3 regions of the Citrobacter sp. GW821-FHT07H02 genome follow, and region 2 is predicted to be linked to each of the others. Evidence: predicted binding sites of a transcription regulator. Region 2 holds the regulator's gene; each other region holds the start of a gene.
The links. Region 2 encodes LexA, which represses DNA repair genes until DNA is damaged. Its sites were predicted from a motif close to TNCTGTATGTACATACAGNA; they were not measured.

Region 1 (10,411 bases), on a different contig from region 2:
CCCTGCTGCACAGCCCGATCGATCTCAGCGTGGAAACACGCCTGGATGCGGAAGTGAAAAGCTGGTTCTCCTTCGCCCTGCAAAAATGCGGTGAGCTGGCGCTGCTGCGTGATGCGCTGAACAGCGGCGATACCGCAAAACTGGCGGAATGGAGCGCCCCGATTCAGGCGCGTCGCCACTCGACTCGCGTTCACAACGCGGCGGTGGAAAAACGTCTGGCAGCGATTACCGCCCAGGACAGCCAGCGTACGAATGCCTATGAAGTGCGTGCTGAAGCTCAACGCGCTCGTTTTAAACTGCCCGCCTGGCCGACCACCACGATTGGCTCCTTCCCGCAAACCACGGAAATCCGCGGCCTGCGCCTGGACTTCAAAAAGGGCAACCTTGATGCCAACAACTACCGCACCGGCATTGCGGAACACATCAAACAGGCGATTGTTGAGCAGGAACGCTTAGGCCTCGACGTGTTGGTACACGGTGAAGCCGAACGTAACGACATGGTGGAATATTTTGGCGAGCACCTCGACGGGTTCGTCTTTACCCAGAACGGTTGGGTACAGAGCTACGGTTCCCGCTGCGTGAAGCCGCCGGTGGTGATTGGCGACGTCAGCCGTCCGGAAGCGATCACCGTCGAGTGGGCGAAGTACGCCCAGTCTCTGACCGACAAACCGGTGAAAGGCATGCTGACCGGCCCGGTGACCATTCTTTGCTGGTCCTTCCCGCGTGAAGACGTCACCCGTGAAACCATCGCTAAGCAGATTGCGCTGGCGCTGCGTGATGAAGTGGCAGATCTGGAAGCCGCAGGGATTGGCATCATCCAGATCGACGAACCGGCGCTGCGCGAAGGTTTACCGCTACGTCGCAGCGACTGGGCGGCGTATCTGGAGTGGGGCGTGGAAGCCTTCCGTATCAACGCCGCTGTGGCGAAGGATGACACCCAGATCCACACTCACATGTGTTACTGCGAGTTCAATGACATCATGGATTCGATTGCGGCGCTGGACGCTGACGTTATCACCATTGAAACCTCGCGTTCCGACATGGAGCTGCTGGAGTCCTTCGAAGAGTTTGATTACCCGAACGAAATCGGGCCGGGCGTGTATGACATTCACTCGCCGAACGTGCCGAGCGTGGAGTGGATTGAAGCACTGCTGAAGAAAGCCGAGCAGCGGATCCCGGCGGAGCGTCTGTGGGTCAACCCGGACTGCGGCCTCAAAACCCGCGGCTGGCCGGAAACCCGCGCCGCGCTGGCGAACATGGTGCAGGCGGCGCAGAATTTGCGTCAGGCGTAGTACTCAGACCGGGTGGCATAGCCACCCGGTTTTTTGTCATTACGTTTACTTCTTTCCGCCATACTGCGCAAACCACGCCAGCATTCTCTGCCAGCCGTCTTTCGCGGATTCTTCGTGATAGCTCGGACGGTAATCCGCATTAAACGCATGTCCCGCATCCGGGTAGACGACAATCTCCGCTTTGGCGTTGGCGGCACGGAGCGCATGACGCATGGTTTCCACTGAATCAACGGGAATGCTGGGGTCTTGCCCGCCGTATAGTCCCAGAACTGGGGCGTTCAGATCCGTCGTAATATCCACGGGTTGTTTCGGGGAGTTCAGCGTTTTGTCGCCCACCAGTTTGCCGTACCACGCCACCGCAGCCTTTAACTGTGGATTATGCGCAGCATACAGCCAGGTAATACGTCCACCCCAACAGAAACCGGTAATCATCAGACGATGGACATCACCGCCGTTGCGGGAAGCCCAACTGGCGACATGGTCCAGGTCCGCCAGCACTTGCGAATCAGGAACTTTGGCCACCAGGCCGCTCAGTAAGGTGGGAATATCGGCAAAATCGTTGGGATCGCCTTCGCGGAAATAGAGCTCTGGTGCGATAGCCAGAAACCCTTCCAGCGCCAGGCGGCGGCAAACGTCGCGAATATGTTCATGCATGCCAAAAATTTCTTGTACCACGATGACAATCGGCAGCGCGCCCTCACTGTTTTTGGGGCGAGCGTGATATGCCGGCATATCATCTCCCTGAGAGGGAATCGACGTTAGTCCAGCGATGATGGCGTCATCCGTCGTATGAACAATAGTAGAGGCAAGAGGTGAAGCTGCAGGTGCAAAACCCGGTTGTTGTGTCTTCGTCATGGTATTCTCCGTACCCTTAAGAAAATTAGCGCAATGTTAAATATAGACAGCATGCAACAAATCACATTGCCTGAAACGGTCTATCTTTTGTGCAACGGTGAGTGATATCGATAGGTTTGTGTGATGTGGATCGCTATTTTATGGAAATTCAATGCAATTTATTTACATCATGGTGATAGGTGTCACGAAAATGTTTTGAGTCCTTCGGTAGAGTGTCTTTTTGCTGCTTCTGACAAAACCAATTCACAGAGGAGTTGTATATGTCCAAGTCTGATGTTTTTCATCTCGGCCTCACTAAAAACGATTTACAAGGGGCTACGCTTGCCATCGTCCCTGGCGATCCGGAGCGTGTGGAAAAGATCGCTGCGCTGATGGATAAGCCGGTTAAGCTGGCATCCCATCGCGAGTTCACTACGTGGCGTGCTGAACTGGATGGCAAAGCAGTGATTGTTTGCTCTACCGGTATTGGCGGCCCGTCTACCTCTATCGCTGTGGAAGAACTGGCACAGTTGGGCATTCGTACTTTCCTGCGTATCGGCACTACCGGCGCGATTCAACCGCACATTAACGTTGGCGACGTACTGGTCACCACCGCTTCTGTTCGTCTGGATGGTGCGAGCCTGCATTTTGCGCCGATGGAGTTCCCGGCCGTGGCAGATTTTGCCTGTACCACCGCGCTGGTTGAAGCGGCGAAATCCATTGGTGCGACGACGCATATTGGTGTTACGGCGTCTTCTGACACCTTCTATCCAGGCCAGGAACGTTACGATACCTTCTCGGGTCGCGTAGTCCGCAACTTCAAAGGCTCCATGGAAGAGTGGCAGTCAATGGGTGTTATGAACTATGAAATGGAATCCGCAACGCTGCTGACCATGTGTGCAAGCCAGGGTCTGCGTGCCGGTATGGTGGCGGGCGTTATCGTCAACCGCACCCAGCAAGAGATTCCCAATGCAGAAACGATGAAGCAAACGGAAAGCCACGCAGTGAAAATTGTGGTGGAAGCGGCGCGTCGTCTGCTGTAATTCCCTCTTCTCTTGTAAAAGGCCGACGCGTTCGGCCTTTTTATTTTGCGTAGCCCCTCGCAGGAAATTCCTTTTAAACTGGACGTTTATACAGCACAATTCTATTTTGTGCGGGTAAAGTCTGTACCATCAGGCTTACGTCGTTTATGCAGGAGGCGTTGTGGATATCTCAATCATTGTTTATGCGGTTATCGCATTGGTGGGCATTGCGATTGGCTGGTTGATGGCCAGCTACCAGCATGCGCAACAGAAAGCCGAACAATTTGCCGAGCGCGAAGAGCTGGTCGCGGATTTAAGCGCGACAAAACAGCAGCTTGCTCAGAGCGATCACTGGCGCGATGAATGCGAGCTTCTCAACAATGAGTTACGCAGTCTGCGTAGCATTAATACCTCTCTGGAAGCTGACCTGCGTGAAGTCACCACCCGCATGGAAGCAACACAGCAGCATGCAGAAGACAAAATCCGCCAGATGATCAATAGCGAACAGCGTCTGAGCGAGCAGTTTGAAAACCTGGCAAACCGGATATTTGAGCAAAGTAACCGTCGAGTCGATGAGCAAAATCGCCAGAGCCTCAATGGATTGCTGACGCCACTGCGTGAACAGTTAGATGGTTTTCGACGTCAGGTGCAGGACAGCTTTGGTCAGGAAGCGCGGGAGCGTCACACTCTGGCGCACGAAATTCGCAATCTCCAACAGTTGAATGCACAGATGGCGCAGGAAGCGGTCAACCTGACGCGTGCGCTCAAAGGTGACAACAAAACCCAGGGTAACTGGGGAGAAGTGGTGTTGACGCGCGTGCTGGAGGCATCGGGTCTGCGTGAAGGTTATGAATACGAAACGCAGGTGAGCATTGAGAACGATGCCCGTTCCCGGATGCAACCGGATGTGATTGTGCGTCTGCCGCAGGGCAAAGACGTCGTGATTGACGCCAAAATGACGCTGGTTGCTTACGAGCGCTATTTTAACGCACAGGATGATTACACCCGCGAAAGTGCGATGCAGGAACACATTGCATCGGTACGCAATCATATCCGTTTGCTGGGGCGTAAGGATTATCAACAGTTGCCAGGGCTGCGCTCGCTGGACTATGTCCTGATGTTTATCCCTGTCGAACCCGCTTTTCTGCTGGCGTTGGACAAACAGCCCGAACTGATTACCGAGGCGCTTAAAAATAATATTATGCTGGTAAGCCCAACGACCCTGTTGGTGGCGCTACGCACAATCGCCAACTTGTGGCGCTATGAACATCAAAGCCGTAATGCCCAGCAAATTGCCGATCGGGCCAGCAAGCTCTATGACAAAATGCGGCTGTTTGTCGATGATATGTCGTCTATTGGTCAGAGTCTGGATAAGGCGCAGGACAACTATCGGCAGGCGATGAAAAAACTCTCCTCGGGCCGTGGAAACGTACTGGCCCAGGCGGAAGCTTTTCGCGGGTTAGGGGTGGAAATTAAACGTGAAATCAATCCGGATTTGGTTGAGCAAGCCACGACGCAGGATGAAGAGTACCGTTTACGCTCTGTTCCTGAGCAGGCACAGGACGCCGCTTACCCTGATGATGAGGGTGCAAAGCAGCAATCACGCTAGCCCATTCGGGGTAGTTGAACCCAGTAGAAGGGTAGGGCAAATTGCCCCAATCTGTTACACTTCTCGAACATTTTATTGATGAGCAGGCACTGAGATGGTGGAAGATTCACAAGAAACGACGCACTTTGGCTTTCAGACCGTCGCTAAAGAGCAGAAAGCTGACATGGTGGCCCACGTTTTTCATTCTGTGGCGTCAAAATACGACGTCATGAATGACTTAATGTCATTTGGCATTCATCGTTTGTGGAAGCGCTTCACCATTGATTGTAGCGGCGTTCGACGTGGGCAGACCGTTCTGGATCTGGCGGGCGGTACGGGCGACCTGACCGCGAAGTTTTCACGTATGGTGGGTGAGACAGGTAAAGTTATCCTGGCGGATATTAACGACTCAATGCTCAAAATGGGGCGTGAGAAGCTGCGTAATATCGGCGTCATTGGTAACGTTGAGTACGTACAGGCGAATGCGGAAGCATTGCCATTCCCGGACAATACCTTTGACTGCATTACCATTTCGTTCGGGCTACGTAACGTAACGGATAAAGATAAAGCATTGCGTTCGATGTATCGCGTATTGAAGCCGGGCGGTCGTTTGTTGGTGCTGGAGTTCTCCAAACCCATCATTGAACCGCTGAGCAAAGCCTATGATGCGTATTCATTCCACATCCTGCCGCGAATTGGTTCGATGGTCGCGAGTGATGCGGAAAGTTACCGTTATCTTGCTGAGTCCATCCGTATGCATCCCGATCAGGACACCCTAAAAGTGATGATGCAGGACGCCGGATTTGAAAGCGTCGACTATTACAACCTGACGGCCGGTGTTGTTGCTCTGCATCGTGGTTACAAGTTCTGACAGGAGATCGGGGATGCCTTTTAAACCCTTAGTGACCGCAGGAATCGAAAGTTTGCTCAACACCTTTCTGTACCGTTCGACTGCATTAAAGTCGGCGCGAGCGCGCTTGCAAAGCAAGGTACTGCGTGTAGAGCTGAACGGATTTTCGACGCCATTAATATTGGTGTTCAGTGAACGCCAGGTCGATGTACTGGGGGCATGGGAAGGTGAGGCCGATTGTACGGTGATAACGCATGCCAGCGTATTGCCAAAATTACGCGACCGGCAGCAACTGGCTACGCTTATTCGCAGTGGTGAACTTGAAGTCCAGGGCGATATTCAGGTGGTGCAGAATTTTGTTGCGCTGGCCGATCTGGCTGAGTTAGACCCTGCGGAACTGCTGGCTCCCTACACCGGCGACATCGCTGCGGAAGGGATCAGTAAAGCGTTGCGCGGTGGGGCGAAATTTCTGTGTCACGGGGTTCAACGCCAGCAACGCTATGTCGCTGAAGCGATCACTGAAGAGTGGCGCCTGGCGCCTGGCGCGCTTGAAGTTGCCTGGTTTGCGGAAGAAACTGCCGCCGTGGAGCGTGCAGTCGACGCGCTGGCTAAACGGCTGGAAAAACTGGAGGCCAAATGACGCCAGGTGAAGTACGGCGCCTTTATTTCATCGTTCGCACCTTTTTAAGTTACGGCCTTGATGAACTCATCCCCAAAATGCGTATTACGCTGCCGCTTCGGTTATGGCGTTACACATTGTTCTGGATGCCGAATAAGCACGAAGACAAACCGCTGGGAGAGCGACTAAGACTGGCTTTGCAGGAATTAGGGCCAGTGTGGATCAAGTTTGGTCAAATGCTCTCCACTCGCCGTGATCTTTTCCCTCCTCATATCGCCGATCAGCTTGCGTTACTGCAGGACCGGGTTGCCCCGTTTGATGGAAATCTTGCCAAAGCACAAATTGAGGAAGCGATGGGAGGATTGCCTGTCGATGCCTGGTTTGATGATTTTGATATACAGCCATTGGCCTCTGCGTCGGTTGCTCAGGTGCATACCGCTCGGCTGAAATCGAATGGCAAAGAGGTGGTGATTAAAGTGATCCGCCCGGACATTCTGCCGGTTATCAAAGCGGACATGAAGCTTATCTACCGACTTGCTCGCTGGGTACCTCGCTTATTGCCGGATGGCCGCCGTCTGCGTCCGACCGAAGTGGTGCGCGAGTATGAAAAAACGCTGATTGATGAACTTAATTTGTTGCGTGAATCTGCCAACGCCATCCAACTGCGTCGTAATTTTGAAGGCAGTCCGATGCTTTACATCCCGGAAGTCTATTCCGATTACTGTAGCCAAAATATGATGGTTATGGAGCGGATTTACGGCATTCCTGTCTCGGATGTGGTGACGCTGGAGAAGAACGGTACCAACATGAAGCTTCTGGCTGAACGTGGGGTGCAGGTCTTTTTTACCCAGGTTTTTCGCGACAGTTTTTTCCATGCGGACATGCATCCGGGGAATATTTTTGTTAGCTATGAGCATCCTGAAAATCCCAAATACATTGGTATTGATTGTGGGATCGTCGGCTCGCTAAATAAAGAAGATAAGCGCTACCTGGCGGAGAACTTTATCGCGTTCTTTAATCGTGATTATCGTAAAGTCGCGGAACTGCATGTGGACTCCGGTTGGGTTCCACCAGACACCAATGTCGAAGAGTTTGAGTTTGCCATTCGTACTGTCTGCGAGCCGATTTTTGAAAAACCGCTGGCGGAAATCTCCTTTGGCCATGTGTTGTTGAATCTATTTAATACAGCACGTCGGTTTAATATGGAAGTTCAGCCCCAGTTGGTATTGCTGCAGAAGACCTTGCTGTATGTTGAAGGTGTTGGGCGGCAGCTTTATCCGCAACTCGATCTGTGGAAAACCGCCAAGCCATTCCTCGAATCCTGGATTAAAGATCAGGTCGGTATTCCTGCACTGGTGAAGGCATTTAAGGAAAAAGCCCCGTTCTGGGTCGAAAAAATGCCAGAATTACCTGAACTGGTGTATGACAGTTTGCGCCAGGGCAAATATTTACAACACAGTGTTGATAAGATTGCGCGCGAGCTTCAGGCGAATCATGTACGCCAGGGACAATCACGTTATTTACTGGGGATTGGTGCCACCTTATTGTTAAGTGGGACATTCCTGCTCATCAACCGTCCTGAATGGGGGTTGATGCCAGGCTGGTTAATGGCGGGTGGTCTGGTTGCCTGGATTATCGGCTGGCGTAAAACGCGCTGATTTTTTCATCGCTCAAGGCAGGTCGTGTAACGTATAATGCGACCTTAATAATTCATCATCTATCACAGAGGAACATGTATGGGTGGTATCAGTATTTGGCAGTTGTTGATCATTGCCGTCATCGTTGTACTGCTATTTGGCACCAAAAAGCTCGGCTCCATCGGTTCCGATCTCGGCGCGTCAATTAAGGGTTTCAAAAAAGCCATGGGCGATGATGATACGAAGCAGGATAAAACCAGTCAGGACGCTGATTTTACTGCTAAATCTATCGCTGATAAGCAAAGCGAGCCTAAAAAAGAAGACGCCAAGAGCCACGATAAAGAGCAGGTATAATTCGTGTTTGATATCGGTTTTAGCGAACTGCTATTGGTGTTTGTCATTGGCCTCATCGTTCTGGGGCCTCAACGCTTACCTATAGCGGTAAAAACGGTAGCGGGCTGGGTTCGCGCATTGCGATCCCTTGCAACCACAGTTCAGAACGAACTGACCCAGGAGCTTAAGCTCCAGGAGTTTCAGGACAGCCTGAAGAAGGTTGAAAAGGCGAGCCTGGATACCTTGACCCCTGAACTGAAGGCATCAATGGATGAACTTCGTCAGGCTGCGGAGTCAATGAAGCGTTCCTACAGTGCTAACGATCCTGAAAAGTCGAGTGACGAAGTACACACCATCCACAATCCGGTGGTGAAAGGAAACGAAGCGCAGCACGAGGGCGTCACCCCTGCCACCGCTGAAACACAGGCCAGTTCACCGGAACAGAAACCGGAAACGGCTGCTGCAACGCCTGCGCCGACGGAGACCGTTTCCGCAAATGTGACGGACGTAGAAAAGAAATCCGCCGCGCCTGTTCTCGAATCCTCCCCTTCGCCGAGTGATAAACCGTAAACATGGCTGTAGATGATACTCAACCCCTTATTACGCATCTGATTGAGCTGCGTAAGCGCCTTTTGAACTGCATTATTGCGGTTATCCTGATTTTTCTGGCGTTGGTTTACTTTGCCAACGACATTTATCATCTGGTTGCTGCGCCGCTGATCAAACAGTTGCCTCAGGGGGCGACGATGATCGCCACAGATGTGGCCTCGCCGTTTTTCACCCCGATCAAACTCACCTTCATGGTGTCGTTGATTTTGTCAGCGCCAGTGATCCTGTATCAGGTGTGGGCGTTTATTGCTCCTGCACTGTATAAGCACGAACGCCGTCTTGTCATGCCGCTGCTGGTATCCAGTTCACTGCTGTTCTACATCGGTATGGCGTTCGCCTACTTTGTGGTCTTCCCGCTGGCGTTTGGTTTTCTGGCTAACACCGCACCGCAAGGCGTACAGGTTTCTACTGATATCGCCAGTTATCTCAGCTTTGTGATGGCGCTGTTTATGGCATTTGGCATCTCCTTTGAGGTTCCGGTCGCCATTGTGCTGCTTTGCTGGATGGGGGTAACGACCCCCGACGATTTACGCAAGAAGCGCCCTTATGTGTTAGTCGGCGCGTTCGTGGTGGGGATGTTGCTGACCCCGCCTGATGTCTTCTCGCAAACACTGTTAGCGATACCGATGTATTGCTTGTTTGAAGTTGGCGTCTTCTTCTCTCGTTTCTATGTGGGTAAACGACAAACGCGAGATGAAGATAACGAGGCTGAGAACGAGAAAGCTGAAAACGCTGAGAAAGCAGAGAAACCCGAAGAATAAACACAACCGCCCGTCAGGGCGGTTGTCGTATTGGAGACAGCATGTTTGACATCGGGGTAAATTTAACCAGCTCGCAGTTTGCGAAAGACAGAGACGAGGTCGTGTCGCGTAGCTTTGCTGCAGGTGTGGACGGCATGCTTCTGACAGGGACCAATCTGCACGAAAGCCAGCAGGCGCAAGCGCTGGCGCGGCAATATACGCGTTGCTGGTCGACGGCTGGCGTTCATCCGCATGATAGTAGCCACTGGCAAGCATCAACCGAAGAGGCGATAGTCGCGCTGGCAGGTCTGCCAGAAGTCGTGGCAATTGGCGAATGCGGTCTGGATTTCAATCGCAATTTCTCCACGCCGCAAGAGCAGGAGCGGGCTTTTCTGGCGCAGTTGCATATTGCCGCAGAATTACAGATGCCTGTTTTCATGCACTGTCGCGATGCGCATACTCGTTTTTTGACGTTACTGGAACCCTGGCTGGATAAACTCCCTGGTGCTGTGTTGCACTGTTTTACTGGTTCTCGTCAGGAGATGCAGGAGTGTGTGGACAGAGGGCTTTATATCGGCATCACGGGGTGGGTTTGCGATGAACGCAGAGGGCTTGAGCTGCGCGAGTTGTTACCTTTTATTCCGGCAGAAAAACTGCTGATTGAGACGGACGCGCCGTATCTTCTGCCCCGGGACATCTCCCCAAAGCCAGCATCAAGACGTAATGAACCCGTCTGGTTGCCGCATATTCTTGAGCGTATCGCGACGTGGCGTGGGGACGACCCGCAACACCTGGCAGCAATAACAGATGATAACGTCAGAGCGCTGTTTGGGATCGCGTTTTAAATCTTACGAAATCCGGTATTTTTCACGCTCTGCTTTACCTCT
Region 2 (10,411 bases):
AGGGTCAACACCAAAGAGCTGAATACCGCTTTGTCGAAGAACTCCGGCGCGTTGATCCCGTGCAGAACAGAAAGACGCTGAGCCACAGTGCGGCTCTCTTTTTCCAGCGTGCCGCGGTTGATCGACGGGTTTGCACTTAACAGCCAGAAGGTGATGGCATAACGTTGCAGAGTTTCACGCGCACCCGCAGCCAACAGTTGCAGCGTACGGGAATGTGCCGGGTTGATATTCAGCTCTTCATTCTGGACGGTAATCAGTCCCTGACGCTGCATTTCACTTATCAGCGCGTCGATGACGCCCGCCAGTTCATTCCGCTCCCAGCGCAGGAACAGTTCTGCTTTCAGCATTGGGTAGAGAATTTCAACATGCTCAAGCAGCGCGTCGCGGGAGATGCGACGATGCTGGGTCACGATGGCCGCCATCAGTGAAGGCAGAACCAGCATATGCGCAATGTTGTTGCGATAGTAAGTCATCAGTACCGCCTGCTCGCGCGGAAGAATGATGATATCGCCGATAGTATCTTTCTCGACCTCGAACTTGTTCATTTGCAGCGCGTGGTCAATCAGCGCGCTGGCGCTGACCGAAGGAACCGTAGAGTCGGTGGAATACGGGACATTGCGCATTAGATCCAGATAACACTCGAGCTGCTCTGTCAGTTGCTCGCGCGTTAACGAACGCTGACGGGATGCGAGCAACGCGGTGCAACACAGGTTCATGGCATTTGCCGCGCCCGCTTTGTTAATGCGGACCATCAACTCAGCGGCGATACCATTGACCGTTGGCGTCAGCCAGGCGGGACGCACGGCTTCGATCGGATCGATAGATTCACGCCACTCAGGAACATGTTGGTTCAGGTACGTCATCAACGGCATCGGTTCGCCAAAGTTAACGTAGCCCTGACCCAGATTACGCAGCTTGCTCAAGCCACGCAGCATTTGCGGCAGGCTCTCTTTTTCTTTCGTCGCGCCACGCAACTCTTTGGCGTAAGTCCCCACTTCCATTACGTGCTCGTAACCGATGTAAATGGGGACCAGGGTGATCGGACGCGTACCGCCGCGCAGCATCGCCTGAATGGTCATCGACAGGGTGCCGGTTTTCGGATCCAGCAGACGGCCAGTACGGGAACGCCCGCCTTCCACAAAATATTCCACGGAATAACCACGGCTAAACAGCTCGCCGAGATATTCGCGGAAGACGGTGGAGTAGAGTTTGTTGCCCTTAAAGGTACGGCGGATAAAGAACGCGCCCAGGCGGCGGAAAATCGGGCCAGCTGGCCAGAAGTTCAGGTTGATACCGGCAGCGATATGCGGCGGCACCAGCCCCTGATGATAGAGCACGTACGAGAGCAACAGATAGTCCATATGGCTGCGGTGGCAGGGCACATAGACGATTTCATGCCCATCGTGCGCCAACTGGCGTACACGCTCTGCGTTGTGGACATTGATCCCCTGATACAGTCGGTTCCAGGTGAAACCCAGAATGCGGTCGGTCAGGCGAATCATCTCGTAGGAGAAGTTGGCGGCAATCTCTTCCATCAGCGCAATGGCGTTCTGCTGCGCTTTTTCATGGGAGATTTTTTTGCTGCGCGCTTCGTCTTCTACCGCGCGAGCAATGGCTTTAGACGCCAGCAACTTGTTGAACAGATCCTGTCGGGCAGGCAGGCGCGGACCGACCGCCGCCAGACGCTGACGGGCGAAATGCATTCGCGCCACACGCGCCAGTTTTTGGGCAATAATTTTGTCGGTTCCGTGTTCGTCAGCCATCCGTCGTAAGGAAACGGAAGGCGAGAAACGGACAAAACTGTCGCGCCCCAGCCAGGAAACAGCAAAGAATTTCTGTACACCATTCAGCATACGCAGAGGGGGATTTACCTCACCCTTTTCACGCCCCGGAGAGCGGCCGAACATCACCGATACCGGCACCATCTGTACATCCAGGTCTGGATTACTGCGGTGAAGGTCGAGGTAATTGTGAAAGAGTTTGATCGACTCTTCTTTCGGTGTGTAGTAGGTGAATACGCGCGGGCCGCCGTGAATAAACACATAACGCGGCAGCAGAGTTCCGTCGATCTCCAGCGGCTCTAACGGGTCGGGGAGATCGTGCGCCAGGCATTGGGCGCGCAGCGTCAGCAAGTCCGCTTTTGAGTTGTACGGTAAAACGTACATAATGGGACGAGATGTATCGAGCCCCAATTCCGGAGCGGGTTCCGCTGGAATAGACTTGCTTTTTACCAGTACGGTTAATGGTAAATTCAGTAATTTGTAGTAAATTCGTGGCCAGCCAGACATAAACGATGTAAAGCCTCTGGTTAATAATGCAAATGCGCTGCAAGGATATCAGAAAGTCTAGCGAATTTCTGGTGTATCCCGTCATACTTCGCGCCGCTGTAACCCGAATTTTGTGGGTTAACGATATAATGTCATTGACGCTGATAATGCAAAAAGGTTCTTTTGATGGCTAATAATACCACTGGACTCACCCGAATTATTAAAGCTGCTGGTTATTCCTGGAAAGGTTTTCGTGCTGCATGGATTCATGAAGCGGCATTTCGTCAGGAAAGTGTTGCTGTGCTGTTGGGCGTGGCGATTGCCTGCTGGCTGGATGTGGATGCCATCACGCGTGTTTTGTTGATTGGTTCTGTCATGCTGGTGATGATAGTGGAAATCCTCAACAGCGCGATTGAGGCGGTGGTTGACCGCGTTGGCTCTGAACACCATGAGCTTTCCGGGCGGGCGAAAGATATGGGGTCAGCGGCAGTATTGCTGTCGATCTTTGTCGCGATGATCACCTGGGGAGTCCTGCTGTGGTCGCATTTTAGATAAGGCTTCCATAATCCGATAAATCTCTTGTTTTTTGTGCCGCTTGTGGTTCCAAAATCGCCTTTAACTGTATATACTCACAGCATAACTGTATATACACCCAGGGGGCGGAATGAAAGCGTTAACGGCCAGGCAGCAAGAGGTGTTCGATCTTATTCGGGATCACATCAGCCAGACAGGTATGCCACCGACGCGTGCGGAGATCGCGCAGCGTTTGGGGTTCCGTTCCCCAAATGCGGCTGAAGAACACCTGAAAGCGCTGGCGCGTAAAGGGGTCATTGAGATTGTCTCCGGTGCCTCTCGCGGTATCCGCCTGCTGGTGGAAGAAGAAGAGGGTCTGCCTTTAGTAGGTCGCGTGGCGGCAGGGGAACCCCTTCTGGCACAGCAGCATATTGAAGGCCACTATCAGGTCGACCCGTCGCTGTTTAAACCTAATGCCGATTTCCTGCTGCGCGTCAGCGGTATGTCGATGAAAGATATTGGGATTATGGACGGTGATTTGCTGGCGGTACACAAAACCCAGGACGTGCGTAACGGCCAGGTCGTGGTGGCGCGTATCGACGATGAAGTCACGGTTAAGCGCCTGAAAAAACAGGGCAATAAAATCGAACTTCTGCCAGAAAATAGTGAATTCAAACCGATTGTGGTTGACCTGCGCGAGCAAAACTTCACGATTGAAGGGCTGGCAGTCGGCGTCATCCGTAACGGTGAGTGGTTGTAATATTGTTTTGATACAGTGGCGCATCTCGCGCCACTGTTTGTTTTAACTCCTTCTCAGGCTTTCCTGCATGCCTTTCTTTACCTCTTCCGACAAAGCGCTCTGGCGTCTCGCGTTACCGATGATTTTCTCCAATATCACCGTTCCTTTGCTGGGACTGGTGGATACTGCGGTCATTGGGCATCTGGACAGCCCTGTTTATCTGGGCGGTGTTGCCGTGGGCGCAACGGCAACCAGTTTTCTCTTCATGCTGTTGCTCTTCTTACGCATGAGCACCACCGGGCTGACGGCTCAGGCGTTTGGTGCCAAAAATCCCCAGGCGCTGGCACGCGCGCTAGTGCAGCCACTGATTCTGGCGTTGGGGGCGGGGGCTTTGATCGCGTTGTTCCGCACGCCAGTCATCGATCTTGCATTGCATATCGTCGGTGGAAATGAAGCGGTGCTGGTACAGGCGCGACGTTTTCTGGAGATCCGCTGGCTGAGCGCTCCGGCATCGCTGGCGAACCTGGTTCTGCTGGGCTGGCTGCTGGGCGTTCAGTATGCCCGCGCGCCGGTGATCCTGCTGGTTGTCGGCAACATTCTCAATATTGTGCTCGATCTGTGGCTGGTGATGGGTTTGCATATGAACGTGCAGGGCGCAGCGCTGGCGACGGTGATTGCAGAATATGCCACGTTGTTGCTTGGGCTGATGATGGTGCGCAAAGTGCTTACACTGCGCGGCGTGTCATCCACGATGCTGAAACAGGCCTGGCGGGGGAATTTCCGCCGTTTGCTGGCACTTAACCGGGATATCATGCTGCGTTCGTTGCTGTTGCAACTGTGCTTTGGTGCGATCACGGTTCTCGGGGCGCGACTGGGCAGCGACATCATTGCGGTGAACGCTGTTCTGATGACCCTGCTGACCTTTACCGCCTATGCCCTTGATGGATTTGCTTATGCTGTCGAAGCGCATTCCGGGCAGGCGTATGGCGCACGTGACGGCAGCCAGTTGCTGGATGTCTGGCGTGCTGCATGTCGGCAGTCAGGGATTGTGGCGCTGCTGTTTGCCCTCGTTTATGCCCTGGCGGGCGAGCAGATCATCGCGTTGCTAACATCGTTGCCGCAAATTCAACTTTTGGCCGATCGCTACCTTATCTGGCAGGTGGTGTTGCCGTTAATCGGTGTCTGGTGTTATTTGCTGGATGGCATGTTTATCGGGGCGACGCGTGCGGCGGAAATGCGCAACAGTATGGCCGTTGCGGCGCTGGGATTTGCACTCACGCTGTGTGCATTGCCCTGGCTGGGCAATCATGGACTGTGGCTGGCGTTAGCCGTTTTTCTGGCGCTCCGTGGACTCTCGTTGGCCTGGATCTGGCGGCGTCACTGGCGACATGGAACCTGGTTTGCCCAAGCGTGATGGTTAAAAATTCTGAATATCAAAATGAACATGGAATCACTGACTACAATTAATCTCACGTCCAGCAGAAAACGTAGTGTATTTGGGCGAAGCAATATCGCTAATCACCACTAATCATGAGGACTCGATGATGAATAAAGACGAAGTCAGCGGTAACTGGAAACAGTTCAAAGGGAAAGTGAAAGAGCAATGGGGCAAGCTGACCGATGATGATATGACGGTCATTGAAGGTAAGCGCGACCAGTTGGTCGGTAAGGTCCAGGAACGTTACGGTTACGCCAGAGACAAGGCGGAAAAGGAAGTGAGCGACTGGGAAACGCGTAATAAATACCGCTGGTAATCAGCCGCGGTGACCCGAAAGTACAAGGATGTACAGTCCATTGGGCGGTTTTGCCGCCCAACTCGCTTAACGCGGTTTTTTCTTCACCAGAATCGAATGATCGTGCTGGCACTCTTCGGGATGGCGACACGCTTCAACTTCGACGCACGCCGGGCATAACCCGTGTGCTTCAATCACGTTATGACGCAGGGCAAAACCCATTTTTGCCGCCAGCGTATGCATAATGTCTTCCACGCCCTCGGCGCTTTCTTCTTTCACCACGCCGCACCGGTCACAAATGAACATGGCTGAACTGTGGGTTGGCTGATCGAACAGATGGCAGAGCACATAGCTATTGGTGGATTCGACCTTGTGCACAAAGCCTTGCTCGAGCAAAAAATCGAGCGCACGATACACCGTAGGCGGCTTGGCCTGCGGTTCAGTTTCACGTAGCAAATCCAACAGATCATAGGCGCTGATGGCCCCTAGTTGCAGGCTCATCAAACGCAACACTTCGAGGCGCTGAGGAGTGAGTCGCACATTGCGCTGCGCACAGAGTTTCTCAGCTTGCGCCAACAGGTCTTGTGTTGTGGTCTTTTCCATTTGGCACCCCGGAGTACGTGAAACGTTAATCCCTTACTTTATCATGTTCTTCTTAAAACACCGAGATCCCCCGCGGTGTGCTATACCTGACCCATTGCACCCTGGAAAACCAAAATGAAAAGACCTGATTGCATTCGTCACTGGCGCGACGCAGAAGGCGCTGATGACTCTACCTATCCTGATAGCGATGAGCTATTTTCCATCGGCGCGCCGCTGGCGCGAACGCTCGGACTGCGTCGGCTTGGCATTCACCATGAACGCCTCCCGCCGGGTCGCCGTACCTCCTATCCGCATGCGGAAAGCGACGAAGAGGAGTTCATTTATGTGCTGGAAGGTTATCCCGAAGTCTGGATAAACGGCTATCTGTGGAAATTAGAACCCGGAGACAGCGTTGGTTTTCCGGCGGGAACCGGGGTGTGTCACACCTTTATCAATAACACCAGCGCAGAGGTTCGCCTGCTTGTTGTCGGGGAGGCGAATAAAAAACACAATCGCATCTATTACCCGATTAATCCGGTGTATGCCGCCACACGAGAAGACCGCTGGGTTGACCATCCGCCGCAGTTTTTTGGCCCGCACGACGGAAAACCAGGGCGAAAATAGTACCGTTCTTCGTCGTTGAGCATCGGGCTGGGACGGTCTGCGCCGTCGGCCCGGATCACACGCAATGCAGCCATCTGCGTGCGGTCTTGCCTCTCTGGTTTTGCTTTATGCTATAGTAGCGCCCCTTTTTCAGAATGCTTAATTAATCGCCATGCCAGAAACTTCGTCCCCCGTTTTTCCTGCCCATCGTTTTTCTATCGCGCCGATGCTCGACTGGACGGACAGACATTGCCGCTATTTCCTGCGCTTGCTCTCCCGCCAGACGCTGCTCTATACCGAAATGGTCACGACCGGCGCGATCATCCATGGCAAGGGCGATTATCTGGCGTACAGCGACGAAGAGCATCCCATCGCGCTGCAACTGGGCGGTAGCGACCCTGCGGCGCTGGCGCAGTGTGCAAAGCTGGCACAAGAGCGCGGTTATGATGAAATCAATCTCAACGTGGGTTGCCCCTCTGACCGTGTACAAAACGGCATGTTCGGTGCCTGTCTGATGGGCAATGCGCAACTGGTGGCGGATTGCGTGAAGGCGATGCGTGATGTGGTGTCGATTCCGGTGACGGTCAAAACCCGTATCGGCATTGACGATCAGGACAGCTACGAATTTCTCTGCGATTTCATCACGACGGTTGCAGGTCAAGGCGAGTGTGAGATGTTTATCATCCACGCGCGCAAAGCCTGGCTTTCTGGCCTTAGCCCGAAAGAAAACCGGGAGATCCCGCCGCTGGATTACCCGCGTGTCTACCAATTGAAGCGTGATTTTCCGCATCTGACGATGTCGATCAACGGCGGCATTAAATCGCTGGACGATGCGAAAGCGCATCTGCAGCACATGGACGGCGTGATGGTCGGGCGCGAAGCCTATCAAAACCCCGGTATTCTGGCCTCTGTCGACCGTGAGATTTTCGGTGCGACGACGGGCGATGCCGATCCGGTGGCGGTGGTGCGTGCGATGTACCCGTATATTGAGCGCGAACTCAGTAACGGCACCTATCTGGGCCATATCACCCGCCATATGCTGGGTCTGTTCCAGGGGATTCCGGGCGCGCGTCAGTGGCGTCGCTACCTGAGCGAAAATGCCCATAAAGCCGGTGCTGATATCAACGTGCTGGAGCATGCGCTGAAGCTGGTGGCGGACAAGCGTTAATTTTTCACTAAAACCTGGTCAAATTCACCACGCCCTGCACAATGTTGCGGGGTGTTTTTATTTAAAATCAACGTGTTACTTTTTGGCATGTTTCTTGTAATGATCTGTGCAGTTTTCATTAGGGGAGAGCATCATGCTGGAACTACTGTTTGTCATTGGATTTTTCATCATGTTGATGGCGACGGGGGTTTCCCTGTTGGGCGTTCTCGCCGCGTTGGTCGTGGCGACGGTGGTGATGTTTTTGGGGGGACTGTTTGCGCTGATGTTTAAACTGCTGCCCTGGCTGTTACTGGCCATTGCGGTGGTGTGGGTCATTAAGGCGATAAAAGCACCAAAAATCCCACAATATCAGCGCAATAACCGTTGGCGTTACTAAAGATGTGAGGGATGGGTCACAACCTGAAACTTTGCTCTTAGAACCCATTAGGAATTGATTATCAAATCTGTCACTATTGCGCGTCTAACGAATTCATCGAGCTGTACCCTACATACAGCCGAACTAAAAAAAGAAAGGGCTTCCCATGTGGAAGCCCAATTTCTTTCTACACCATTACGGAATGAGCAGGCTCGAACCCTGCGTCGTTCTGCTCTCCAGCGCCTGATGCGCGCGCTGTGCGTCTTTCAGCGCATACTTCTGATCCTCTGCCACATCGACCTTGATAACGCCGCTGGCAATCAGCGAGAACAGCTCATTACTGGCTTCGGTGAGTTCATCACGATTGGTGATATACCCTTGCAGAGAAGGGCGGGTCGTATACAGCGAACCTTTTTGGTTCAGGATACCTAAGTTAACGCCGGTGACTGGCCCTGACGCATTGCCAAAACTGACCATCAGGCCGCGACGTTGCAGACAATCCAGCGAAGCTTCCCATGTATCTTTGCCAACTGAGTCGTAAACGACCTGCACTTTTTTGCCGCCGGTGATCTCTTTGACCCGATCGACAATGTTTTCTTCACGGTAGTTGATCACCTGCCAGGCGCCCGCCTGCAAAGCCCGTTGCGCTTTTTGCGCGTTGCCAACCGTACCGATAAGTTTAGCGCCCAGCGCTTTCGCCCACTGGCAGGCAATCAGCCCTACACCGCCCGCGGCGGCATGGAATAAAAAAGGCTCATCGGGTTTGATTTCATAGGTTTTGCGCAGCAGATAAAAGACGGTTAAGCCTTTCAGGAAAGAGGCCGCCGCCTGCTCGAAAGAGATAGCGTTCGGTAAAATGGCGGCTTTATCGGCAGGAACATTGTGCACAGAACTGTACGCCCCAAGCGCTGACTGGGCATAAACGACGCGGTCGCCAGCTTTGAGATGTTTGACGTTGCTGCCGACTTTACTGACAATCCCCGCTGCTTCTGTGCCTAATCCACTGGGTAACGAGGGAGGCGGGTACAGACCGCTGCGAATATAGGTATCAATGTAGTTAATGCCAATGGCTTTATTTTCGACCTGGATTTCGTTCTCTGCCGGGTCTGCGGGCATAAAGTCCACCACCTTTAGTACGTCAGGGCCACCATGCTTGTGAAATTCAATTCGTGTTGCCATGCTTCCTCCAGAACGTATCGTTAGGGTCTACTTATATGGTAATCTTTCGACCCACTCTTTATCTCGGTAACTCCATTCACTATGGCAGGAAACAAACCCTTCAACAAACAACAGACTGAAGCTCGTGACCGCGATCCACAGGTTGCCGGGCTGAAAGTGCCGCCGCACTCGATTGAAGCGGAGCAGTCGGTGTTGGGCGGTTTAATGCTGGATAACGAACGCTGGGATGATGTGGCTGAGCGCGTGGTGGCAGAAGACTTTTACACCCGCCCGCACCGTCACATCTTTACCGAAATGCACCGCTTGCAGGAGATGGGCAAGCCTATCGACCTGATCACCCTGGCGGAATCGCTGGAAGTACAGGGGCAACTGGACAGCGTCGGCGGTTTTGCTTACCTGGCGGAGCTATCCAAAAATACGCCAAGTGCGGCGAACATCAGCGCGTATGCTGATATCGTCCGCGAACGCGCTGTCGTTCGCGACATGATTTCTGTTGCCCATGAAATTGCGGATGCGGGTTTTGATCCGCAAGGGCGCTCCAGCGAAGATCTGCTCGATTTGGCGGAATCACGCGTCTTTAAAATCGCCGAAAGCCGCGCCAATAAAGACGAAGGCCCGAAAAACATCGCCGATGTGCTGGATGCCACCGTTGCGCGTATCGAACAGTTGTTCCAGCAGCCGCACGATGGTGTCACCGGTGTGAATACCGGTTATGACGATCTTAATAAAAAGACGGCGGGTTTGCAGCCGTCGGATCTGATCATCGTTGCGGCGCGTCCGTCGATGGGTAAAACAACATTTGCGATGAACCTCGTCGAAAACGCCGCGATGTTGCAGGATAAGCCAGTGCTTATCTTCTCTCTTGAGATGCCCTCAGAACAGATTATGATGCGTTCTCTGGCATCGCTTTCGCGCGTGGATCAGACCAAAATTCGTACCGGGCAACTGGACGATGAAGACTGGGCGCGGATCTCCGGCACCATGGGGATTTTGCTTGAAAAGCGCAATATTTATATTGATGACTCCTCTGGCCTGACGCCGACGGAAGTGCGCTCCCGCGCGCGCCGTATCGCCCGCGAACACGGCGGTATCGGGCTTATCATGATCGACTACCTTCAGCTGATGCGCGTGCCGTCACTCTCCGACAACCGTACACTGGAGATCGCCGAAATCTCCCGATCGCTCAAAGCGTTAGCGAAAGAACTTCATGTTCCGGTCGTGGCGCTGTCACAGCTTAACCGTTCACTGGAACAACGTGCCGATAAACGCCCG
Region 3 (10,411 bases), on a different contig from region 2:
CACCGAGATAACCCTGAAGATGATTCTGGGCTCGTCCGGGAAATAAGCGCGTCCCCAACTGGTGCTTCGCCCCAGGAGCACCAGCCACCATACAACGGCCCAGAGCCAAAACTGTTTTGCCCCTTCCGGGCGAGAGAGTGGCTTGATATACCAGGCGGTAAACAATGCGCCAAACAGCAACCATAGCGCTTGTCCATTTTCAATCCACGTCACCACGACGCCATCAAGCAGGGGAAGATGCCAGTCAGCAGTGAAGGGGATAACTATCGCGGCCAGTACAAGCAGCACCGTTATCGAGGTGATTCGGGTATCAAGTTTCATAAGCATTTTAGTCTGTTCCGCTTTCGATACCTGAATCATAAGTTTTATGAATATTCATTCATTAGCAATCTATGCCATATTCTTAAGGTTTTCTTAATATTTTATTTCTACTGATGTCAGCGGGTAAGGTAGTCTGCCAGACCGTTAACAAAAAAGCCGCACAGCGCGGTCATCACGCTATGCGGCTTAGAGGACTGAAAGCGTTACGCTTTCGTTAGCTGGCTGAGTTACCAGCCGCAAACATCATGTTCATTTTCCGTGTCGTATGAACGCACGGTATTAACCAGGTCTTTGACGACTTCTGCGGCGACATCCGGCACCAGCAAGGTCATCGGCGCTTCAGTTTCATAATCGACCGAAACGCCATTACTGTTGTTGGTCACCGTCACGGTATATGTTGCTTTACCCATGGTTTACTCCTTCCCGGTGCGAATGACTTTCCGTTGGTTTGCGCTTTCCAGTAACACTTCCGGGGCAACGAAAAAATCGATGTTAAAGTAAGTGTCGTCAGTCATCACTTCGATGTTATGCCACTTTTCCGGTGGGAAAACGCCAAACTGACCGGCTTCAATAATCATCACCTTTTCTGGCTCGGGACTGTGTTCATCGGCATATCCGAGATATTTGACCGCCCCCTGCATGACCGACAAACGGGGATACACGCCCGGTCGGGTTCCTTTATCAAGGTGGCGTTCGAAAATTCCGGCGGGCGCTGTCTCTTTGTTCCAGAATGGCGTGGCGCGTGTGTGAATATGATTCTGTGGAATTTGAAGCATTGTCTTCCCTCTTTCCATCAACAACGCAGCGTATTTCATTTATCGCTGCTGTAAGAAGGTTACTCATCATAATATGCATTTAAAATACCATTTATTGGTTATTTTAAAGGTTTATACATCAGGGCTGTATCTTGATTTGCGGGAGGAAAAGACAGAGGCCCGTCAGAATAAACGGGCCTGCAGATATTACGACTGCAGCGTCGCCAGACGCGCGGCAAAACCGACGAAAATCAAACCAATCAGAGAATTGCCGACTTTCGCCAGTTTCTTTTTAGTCCGAATATATTGCGTCACAAACGCCCCCGAAATAATCAGGAAGCTCAGGTAGAAGAAGCTCACCACTTCCAGCGAGATAGCCAGAATCAAAAATGACAGCCCCGTATGCGGCGCGTTCACATCAATAAATTGCACGAAGAACGACACGTAAAAAAGGATCGCTTTTGGGTTGGTCAGGCTCAGAACTAAGGCGCGTTTAAAAATCGCACCAAAAGGGACATCCTCGCCAGTCGACGCGTTTTCTTTTGATTTCAGCGTCGCGTAGAGCATCTTTGCGCCCAGATAAAGCAGATACAATGCGCCGAGATAGCGAACAATACTAAACAGCACCGGCGTCGTTTTAATCATCGTTGCAACGCCGGCGTAAGCGAGAAACATCAGCACCGCATCGCCAATAAACACGCCACTTGCCGCGAGATACCCACCTTTCATCCCACGCCCAACGCTATTTTTCAGCACAAAAAATGTATTAGGACCAGGGACCAGAACGATAAAAATTGCCCCGACCAGATACGTCCAGTAATTCAGAACTCCATACTCTGCGAACACGTTAACCTCTTCCTGAAAAAACAGATACGCCTAGCTGCGAAACAATATGCTAACGAATGCGTCTGATGATGGAAAGGAAAATCAGGACTCCCGCCATACCCAGTACATTACTCCGCAAAACAGGCAATAAAGCAGCCTATTTCACCACCGGTAAATCTGAAAACCGAGTGGTATAGCGTGGGGAGAGCATTTCCCGTTTCATTTGCCATTGCTGCTGCGCGCCCTGACCGGCAAAATAGAGGGTACCTCTCCCCTTTTTGCTGTTGAGGTGATCCAACACCGCCATTAATTTCTCACTATTGGGGCGTGGGGCGTTTTCATCAAACAAGTTTAGCTGAGCAATCCCCTGGCTAAAAAAATCACTGAGCATGACGCCTGCTTTCATGTAGCGAAAACCGTCTTTCCAGATCCTGTCCAGCGCGCTGCAGGCAACACGAATAATGTCGCGGGTATCCTGAGACGGAATCGTTAACTGACCACACGCCTGCGGCGCGTAAAATACCTCATTTTCGGCATGCGGGCTGGTTCGCATGAATACGCTGATAGTGCAGCAGTACTGTCGTTCTGCCCGCAGTTTTTCCGCCGCGCGTTCAGCGTACATACAAATCGCCTGATGCATCTCGTCGTAGTGGGTGATGCGATGGCCGAATGACCGGCTACAAATAATCTGCTGTTTGGTGGGGGCAAACTCATCAAATGCCAGACAAGACTCCCCGCGAAGCTCACGCACGGTACGTTCCGTCACCACGCTGAAGTGTTTACGCATCACCCAGAGAGAGCTGTCAGCCAATTGCAGCGCCGACGTAATGCCCATCGCATTGAGTTTCTTACTGGTACGCCGCCCTATCCCCCAGACTTCTTCAACAGGGACGTGCGCAAGAAGTTTTCTCTGACGCAACGAGTCTGAGAGATCAACCACGCCGCCGGTCTTTTGCCATGTTTTCGCCGCAAAATTGGCGACTTTAGCCAGCGTTTTGGTCTGCGCAATGCCTACGCCAACGGTCAACCCCGTGTTCTTTCGTATCTGTTGACGAATTTGGTGCCCAAACGCCTCGAGCGAGTAACCACGCCTGATCCCTGACAGATCGATAAACGCTTCATCAATGGAATAGACCTCAACCGACGGCGCCATTTCTGCCAGCGTCAGCATTACACGGTGGCTGAGATCGGCATAAAGCGCATAATTTGAGCTAAAGACCGCGACGTGCTGACGCCGTAATTCATCTTTCACTTTGAAATAAGGCGCCCCCATTTTGATGCCGAGCGCTTTTGCCTGTGCCGATCGCGAAATAATGCATCCGTCGTTGTTTGAAACCACCACCACCGGTTTTCCCTCGAGATCCGGTCGAAAGACCGTCTCACAAGACGCATAAAAACTGTTTACATCAACCAGCGCGAACATGTCTGTGTGATTTCAACGTAAATGTCACAACGCCAAAGAGTTGCAGCTCTTCCTCGCTCTGCAACACGATGGGGGAATAATGCGGGTTGTGGGGAACGAGCTGAAGACGGGGCCGCGTGTGTAGCTCCTTCACGGTAAATTCCCCCGCCACGGCCGCCACCACAATATCGCCATGCGTCGCCGTCAACGAACGGTCAACCACCAATAGATCGCCATCGCTGATACCGGCGCCTACCATCGAGTCACCGCTGACCCTAAGGAAGTATGTTGCCCCCGGATGCTTCACCACCAGGGTGTTAAGATCGAGACTGTCCTCAACATAGTCTTGCGCCGGGCTGGGAAACCCGCATGAAACACGCTCCAGAAACAGAGGTAACGTAATGATGTCATTACGTTCACAGGAAAAAATATCATTCATCACGGCCAAACCAATAAACACTGTACATATAAACAGTATGTTGTATTTGCCGATCAAATCAAGCGACTTATGCGATCAGTGAATGAACCCGTTGAAGTCACAGCACATTCAGTGATCCATGCCCCGCCACGTTCAGCCTCAACGCGAGTCCTGACGACGGCGCTTAAACTGACTGACATCAATGTTGTACTGCTTTAGCTTACGCCACAGCGTTGTGCGCCCAATGTTCAACACGCTGGACATTTCCTGTACACGGCCGCCGGTGACCTTTGCTGCATGAATAATGGCGTCTTTCTCGATACCGGCAAAGGTCAGCTGGGTTGGGAGGCGCATACCGCCCTCTTCGAAGCGTTCGGTGAAAAGATGTTCCGGTAAATCGCTCAGCCGGATATGCCCGTTGTCGCAACTCATGGCGATGTTTTCGATAACGCTAAGCAACTCAAAATCATTCCCCGGCCAGGCGCAATCAACCAGCTGCGCCATCGCATCATCCTCTATCTTCAGCCGCGTCGAGAAACGTTTCTCAAGACGCGCAAGGGTATTACGCACCAGCGCTGGAATGCTGTTTCGCCGCATTCGAAGCGGTGGAATGGTGATTTCAAATGCATGTAACGCGTAGTAAAGCTGGCGACTAAAACGGTTTTGTTCCACCAGCAACGCGAGATCCAGGGTCGTAGAGGCGATGACTTTCACATCGACAGGAATCAGCCTGCGGGCATCAAGGCGCGTTAATACTCCTTGTTTGATCACCTGCAGAAGCGCCGATTGCAACTCCGGCTCCAGATATTCAATTTTCTCCAGAAATAAGGTGCCGCCGTTGGCCAGTTCCAGACGACTTAAACGCCCGCCCTCCGACGTGCCATTGGTATCGCCCTGTCCCAACACGGTATCGGCATACAGCTGACAGTTCACCGCAATATAGGGGCATTCCGCACGCTCACTTTCATTATGAATGGCCTGGCTGAGCTGTTCTTTGCCGACCCCTTCCTCCCCGCAAAGTAACACCGGGAAGCGCCCCCGCGCGGCCTGACGCCCAAAATGCAGTAAGCGCCGGGTGGCAGGATCGTCGCCCGGCATTTGTGCAAAGGTGTGACTCACTTTCCCCAACTGGCTGGTCACCAACTGGCGCATCTGTTCGACCGGATGGAGCAACAGAATAAAACTGGCCCCCTGAGCCTCAATAATCGGTTTCAGAGTGATGACCGCATCCACAAATTGATGCTGGCTTTCAAACGTGACTTCGACATGGTTAAGCTGGCGCATTTGCCGGATTGCACGCTGCAAAACGGCAGGCAGCGTGACCAGATCGGTGATATTTTTCCCCTGGCTCGACTGGGCATCCAGATGCAGTAATCGCGCGGCCTGCGCATTCAGAAATTGCAGCGTTCCCTGCTCATTCCAGGCCATCACGCCGTCGACCATTCCTTCGAGCAGGCCGTACAGCTGATTCAGATGGCGATTAGACTCGGTCAGCAGGTTGTCGGTCAGCAATGAATTGCCCACTTCACGCGCTATCGCCAGCGTCAGCGGCAGATCGGACGCCGCCTCCTGCCCAACAGGGCAACACAAGGCGATGGAACCCGACTGGCGACCGTGGTTATCAAAAATAGGCGTGGAGAAGAAACTCCAGCCAGACAGCCTCCGTTTGAAATGTTGCTCGCCAGACGTTTGAATCGGCTGTCCAAGCGCAGACGCCAGGGAGAGCGCACAGGTGCCAATAAGACTTTCCGCACAGTAGGCACCGTTGATAAACCCCAGTTCGCCAAGCTGTTGCAGCGTAAGCGGATCGCCGCAGCGACTCAGAATGCAAGCCGACTCATCAAGAATAAATAACCCACATCCCCGGGGAGACATATATTCCCAGGCATCCTCCAGCGCCGCTTGCCCTAACGCCAGCAATGCGGTCTTTCGTCGACAAATAGAGTCAAACGTCAGTCCCTGAGCCTGATGCGGCACGATCCAGGGCTCTCGCTGCATCATTGTGCTACAGCGTTGCCACGAGGTGTCAAGAATGCCAGAGACGGCGTTGTCGCCGGTTTGATGTTGAGTCGCCATGTTTTCTCCGCACGCATGCGCGCGCTTTTCCACGTCCCGAGCACCGGGAACCCTTTTTCGCCTTTTGCAGCGGCAAAGAGGGTTGAACCTCTCATTTTTGCCTAAAAATTCATCTTCACGTTCCATTATGAAACATAAATAAAAATAAATGTTCCGTATTGAAACATAAATTTGTGGAATATTTTTTTCGCGTCGCTGCGGCACAATGATCGTATCGGCAGCATGTGGTCGCCGTGTCGTTGTCCATAACCGATACCCGCACTCAGATGCCTGCGATGTGTTCCCTTTTGCAGCCATCTCATGACGACCTACGGAGCACAAAAAATGAAAAAATTGATTAACCGTGTCGAAGATGTCCTGAATGAACAGCTGGCCGGTATGGCGAAAGCCTTTCCTACACTGACGCTGCATCAGGACCCAGTATATGTCACCCGTTCAGATGCCCCTGTACAAGGGAAAGTGGCGCTGCTGTCGGGCGGCGGTAGCGGACATGAACCCATGCACTGTGGCTACATTGGTCAGGGAATGCTTTCCGGCGCCTGTCCGGGTGAAATTTTCACCTCGCCGACGCCGGACAAAATGTTTGAATGCGCGATGCGTATCGACGGCGGTGAAGGTGTCCTGCTGATTATCAAAAATTACACCGGCGATATTCTTAATTTTGAAACGGCCACCGAACTCCTGCACGACAGCGGCGTGAAGGTAACGACCGTCGTCATTGATGATGATGTGGCGGTCAAAGACAGCCTCTATACCGCCGGTCGCCGGGGAGTAGCAAACACGGTTCTGATTGAAAAACTGGTCGGCGCGGCGGCTGAACGCGGTGATTCGCTGGAAGCCTGCGCGGAACTGGGACGTAAACTTAACAACCTCGGCCACTCCATTGGTATCGCGCTGGGGGCGTGTACGGTGCCTGCCGCCGGTAAGCCCTCGTTTACCTTGCAGGATAATGAGATGGAGTTTGGCGTGGGTATTCACGGCGAACCGGGTATTGACCGTCGGGCTTTCACCTCTCTCGACAGGACCGTCGATGAAATGTTCGACACCTTGCTGGAAAACGGTGCCTACAACCGTACGTTACGTCACTGGGATCCCGTACAGGGCGCATGGCAAGAAGACAAACAGGGCAAACAACCGCTGCAACGCGGCGATCGCGTGATTGCGCTGGTCAACAATCTTGGCGCGACGCCGTTATCCGAGCTGTTCGGCGTCTATAACCGACTCGAAAGCCGTTGTCAGGACGCGGGCATTCACATCGAACGCAATCTGATCGGATCTTACTGCACCTCCCTGGATATGGCCGGATTTTCCATCACCCTCTTAAAAGTGGACGATGAGACGCTGGCATTATGGGATGCCCCGGTACATACCCCGGCCCTCAACTGGGGTAAATAAGGAGATTTTTTATGTCGCTCAACAGAACGCAAATTGTTAACTGGCTCTACCTGTGCGGTGAAATCTTCACCAAAGAGAGTGATTTCCTCACCGGGCTCGACAGAGAAATTGGCGATGCTGACCACGGTTTAAACATGCATCGCGGATTTAGCAAAGTGGTCGAAAAATTACCCGCGATTGCCGACAAAGACATCGGTTTTATTTTGAAAAATACCGGAATGGTGCTGCTCTCCAGCGTCGGGGGTGCCAGCGGACCACTGTTTGGCACCTTTTTCATTCGCGCCGCTCAGGTTACCCAGTCCCATCAAAGTCTGACCCTCGACGAGGTCTATGCAATGGTGCGCGAAGGCGCCGAAGGTGTGGTCAGCCGGGGCAAAGCCGAACCGGGTGATAAAACGATGTGCGATGTCTGGCTGCCGGTGGTGGAATCCTTGCGCCACTCCTGCGAACACGCGCTGTCCGTACCGGCAGCGCTGGAGGCCGCCCGTCTCCAGGCGGAAGCGGCGGCGCAAAGCACCATCACCATGCAGGCGCGTAAAGGTCGCGCCAGCTACCTCGGCGAGCGCAGCATCGGTCACCAGGATCCGGGAGCGACTTCCGTCATGTTTATGGTGCAATGTCTGGCGGCAGCCTCCAGAGAGTAAGGGGAATACGATGGTAAACCTGGTCATTGTTTCTCATAGCGCCAGGCTGGGCGAAGGCGTTAGGGAGTTAGCCCAGCAGATGTTGATGGGGGGAAGCTGTAAACTCGCGGTTGCTGCGGGCATTGATGACCCGCAAAATCCCATAGGCACCGATCCCATCAAAGTGATGGAAGCCATTGAGTCCGTGGCTGACGCAGACCACATACTGGTGATGATGGATATTGGCAGCGCGCTGCTGAGCGCAGAAACGGCGCTGGATTTGCTCGATCCGGCTATCGCGGCGAAAGTGCGTCTGTGTGCCGCACCGCTGGTTGAGGGAACGCTCGCGGCGACCGTGAGCGCAGCGACGGGCGCCGGTATCGACAAAGTCATCAGCGACGCCATGAACGCCCTTGACGCCAAACGTGAGCAGCTGGGTTTACCTTCGCCGTTCGAAGCAAGCAACCCCACAACGGCATTTTCAGCCCACGACAGTGAAGCGCGTTCGCTTTCCGTCATCATCAAAAACCGTCATGGGCTTCACGTGAGACCCGCTTCCCGGCTGGTCGCCACCCTGTCGGGCTTTAACGCCGACATGCTGCTGGAAAAAAACGGTAAATGCGTCACCCCAGACAGTCTGAATCAAATCGCCTTGCTGCAAATACGCAGCAACGACACGCTGCGACTGATCGCCAAAGGTGAACAGGCAGACGAGGCGCTGGCGGCGTTCAAACAGCTTGCCGCAGAGAATTTTGGCGATGCGCTGGAAGAGAGCGGGTCTGGCGATCCGTCGCACCCGTTACCCGACCCGGTAACCGGCACCGCGTTTTGCTATTCCCCCGACCTGCCAGACTTCGCCAGTAGCACGACCGACTCTGTGCAGTATGAACAGCAGCGTCTTCGCGCCGCCATCCGGCTTACGCTTGACGACCTCAGCGCATTGACGGCGCTGGCGGAAGAAAAATACTCCGCTGACCTGGCCGCTATTTTCTCCGGGCACCACACGTTGCTGGACGACCCGGAACTGTATGACATGGCCAGCGCATTCATTCTCCATCAACACTACAGCGCAGAAGCGGCGTGGCAAAGTGTACTGAACGACCTCCGAGAACAGTATCAACATCTCGACGATGCCTATTTGCAGGCGCGCTACATCGACATCGACGATCTGCTCCACCGTACGCTTCGGCATCTGAGTGGCATAAAGGCGCAAATGCCCCTCTTCACTCGCCCGACTGTCGTGCTCACGGACAATATTTTCCCGTCCACCGTGTTACTGCTCGACCCGCAATTCGTGAAAGGGATTGGCCTGAGTGCTGGCAGAGAGATGTCACACTCCGCGCTCATCGCCCGTGAGATGGGCATCGGCTGGCTTTGTCAGCAGGGCGAGTCTGTCAGTACGCTGAAGACCGGAGAAACGGTAACGCTGGATCTCGCCAACCGCCGCATTCTCCGCCCAGAGTAAACCCATAAATAGCGCGTCCCTGCCCGAAAAAGGCCGCGCTATTCATGTCATGCCCTACGGCGAGAAATGCCCGTGAGTTCCCAAAATGTCGGTTCAATCACGCGCAGAGGGCAATCGTGGACTAAGGTTTTCTCAAGGTAAATGCCGTTAACTCAGGCACACCGCTAAGGAGGAACCTCAATGATAACCCCAGCTATTCGCCAACCAGGCGTATTGTCTTTCATGATTAAACTGGCTCTGACCGGGACGTTTCTGACGCTCGCCTCGTTGTCTGTACATGCGGAAGAATCCAATGACAGTCTGCCGCAACCCCCGGATATTCTGCTGGGACCGCTATTTAATGATGTGCAGACCGCCAAACTGTTCCCCGACCAGAAGACGTTTGCCGACGCCGTTCCCAATAGCGATCCCCTGACGATCCTTGCCGATTATCGAATGCAAAAAAGTCAGTCTGGCTTCGATCTACGCCATTTTGTCGACGTGAATTTTACGCTGCCCAAAGAGGGGGAAAAATACGTTCCTCCGGACGGACAATCGCTGCGTGAACATATTGACGGGCTGTGGCCGGTATTGACCCGTTCGACAAAAAGCGCGGGGAAATGGGACTCTTTGCTGCCGCTGCCTGAGCCTTATGTCGTGCCCGGCGGACGTTTTCGGGAGATCTATTACTGGGATAGCTATTTCACGATGCTGGGACTGGCTGAAAGTGACCACTGGGATAAAGTCGCGAATATGGTCGCCAATTTCGGCTACGAGATTGACAGTTGGGGCCATATTCCCAACGGCAACCGCAGCTATTATTTAAGCCGTTCACAGCCCCCCTTCTTCGCGTTTATGGTGGAGTTGCTGGCGCAACATGAGGGCGATGACGCCCTGAAAAAATATCTGCCGCAGTTGCAAAAAGAGTATGCCTGGTGGATGGAGGGGGCAGAATCTCTTCAGCCAGGGCAACAACATAAGCGGGTGGTCAAACTCGACGATGGCACGGTGTTGAACCGTTACTGGGATGAGCGTGACACGCCACGTCCGGAATCCTGGGTAGAAGATATCGCCACCGCGAAGAGCAATCCGAATCGCCCGGCCACGGAAATTTATCGCGACCTGCGATCGGCGGCCGCCTCCGGCTGGGAT

Region 1: the regulator LexA is predicted to act here: its motif matches at 3,246-3,265, upstream of rmuC (DNA recombination protein RmuC).
Region 3: the regulator LexA is predicted to act here: its motif matches at 3,761-3,780, upstream of umuD (translesion error-prone DNA polymerase V autoproteolytic subunit).

The regions. Positions count from the first base shown of each region.
Region 1 covers NZ_JBWKPZ010000022.1:61,512-71,922, forward strand. Annotated here, with positions in the region: gene metE (5-methyltetrahydropteroyltriglutamate--homocysteine S-methyltransferase) at 1-1,292, shown strand, start outside; gene AC07NP_RS18895 (dienelactone hydrolase family protein) at 1,338-2,147, opposite strand; gene udp (uridine phosphorylase) at 2,408-3,169, shown strand; gene rmuC (DNA recombination protein RmuC) at 3,330-4,757, shown strand; gene ubiE (bifunctional demethylmenaquinone methyltransferase/2-methoxy-6-polyprenyl-1,4-benzoquinol methylase UbiE) at 4,852-5,607, shown strand; gene ubiJ (ubiquinone biosynthesis protein UbiJ) at 5,621-6,226, shown strand; gene ubiB (ubiquinone biosynthesis regulatory protein kinase UbiB) at 6,223-7,863, shown strand; gene tatA (Sec-independent protein translocase subunit TatA) at 7,942-8,196, shown strand; gene tatB (Sec-independent protein translocase protein TatB) at 8,200-8,745, shown strand; gene tatC (Sec-independent protein translocase subunit TatC) at 8,748-9,545, shown strand; gene tatD (3'-5' ssDNA/RNA exonuclease TatD) at 9,587-10,369, shown strand; gene rfaH (transcription/translation regulatory transformer protein RfaH) at 10,366-10,411, opposite strand, start outside.
Region 2 covers NZ_JBWKPZ010000007.1:35,337-45,747, forward strand. Annotated here, with positions in the region: gene plsB (glycerol-3-phosphate 1-O-acyltransferase PlsB) at 1-2,288, opposite strand, end outside; gene AC07NP_RS10005 (diacylglycerol kinase) at 2,454-2,822, shown strand; gene lexA (transcriptional repressor LexA) at 2,932-3,540, shown strand; gene dinF (MATE family efflux transporter DinF) at 3,608-4,933, shown strand; gene AC07NP_RS10020 (CsbD family protein) at 5,064-5,273, shown strand; gene zur (zinc uptake transcriptional repressor Zur) at 5,340-5,855, opposite strand; gene AC07NP_RS10030 (cupin domain-containing protein) at 5,970-6,458, shown strand; gene dusA (tRNA dihydrouridine(20/20a) synthase DusA) at 6,610-7,605, shown strand; gene pspG (envelope stress response protein PspG) at 7,739-7,981, shown strand; gene AC07NP_RS10045 (quinone oxidoreductase) at 8,156-9,139, opposite strand; gene dnaB (replicative DNA helicase) at 9,221-10,411, shown strand, end outside.
Region 3 covers NZ_JBWKPZ010000003.1:191,293-201,703, forward strand. Annotated here, with positions in the region: gene AC07NP_RS06165 (hypothetical protein) at 1-321, opposite strand, end outside; gene AC07NP_RS06170 (DUF1869 domain-containing protein) at 549-731, opposite strand; gene yeaR (DUF1971 domain-containing protein YeaR) at 735-1,097, opposite strand; gene leuE (leucine efflux protein LeuE) at 1,284-1,922, opposite strand; gene umuC (translesion error-prone DNA polymerase V subunit UmuC) at 2,059-3,324, opposite strand; gene umuD (translesion error-prone DNA polymerase V autoproteolytic subunit) at 3,308-3,742, opposite strand; gene dhaR (dihydroxyacetone kinase operon transcriptional regulator DhaR) at 3,881-5,797, opposite strand; gene dhaK (dihydroxyacetone kinase subunit DhaK) at 6,122-7,192, shown strand; gene dhaL (dihydroxyacetone kinase subunit DhaL) at 7,204-7,836, shown strand; gene dhaM (dihydroxyacetone kinase phosphoryl donor subunit DhaM) at 7,847-9,280, shown strand; gene AC07NP_RS06215 (alpha,alpha-trehalase) at 9,461-10,411, shown strand, end outside.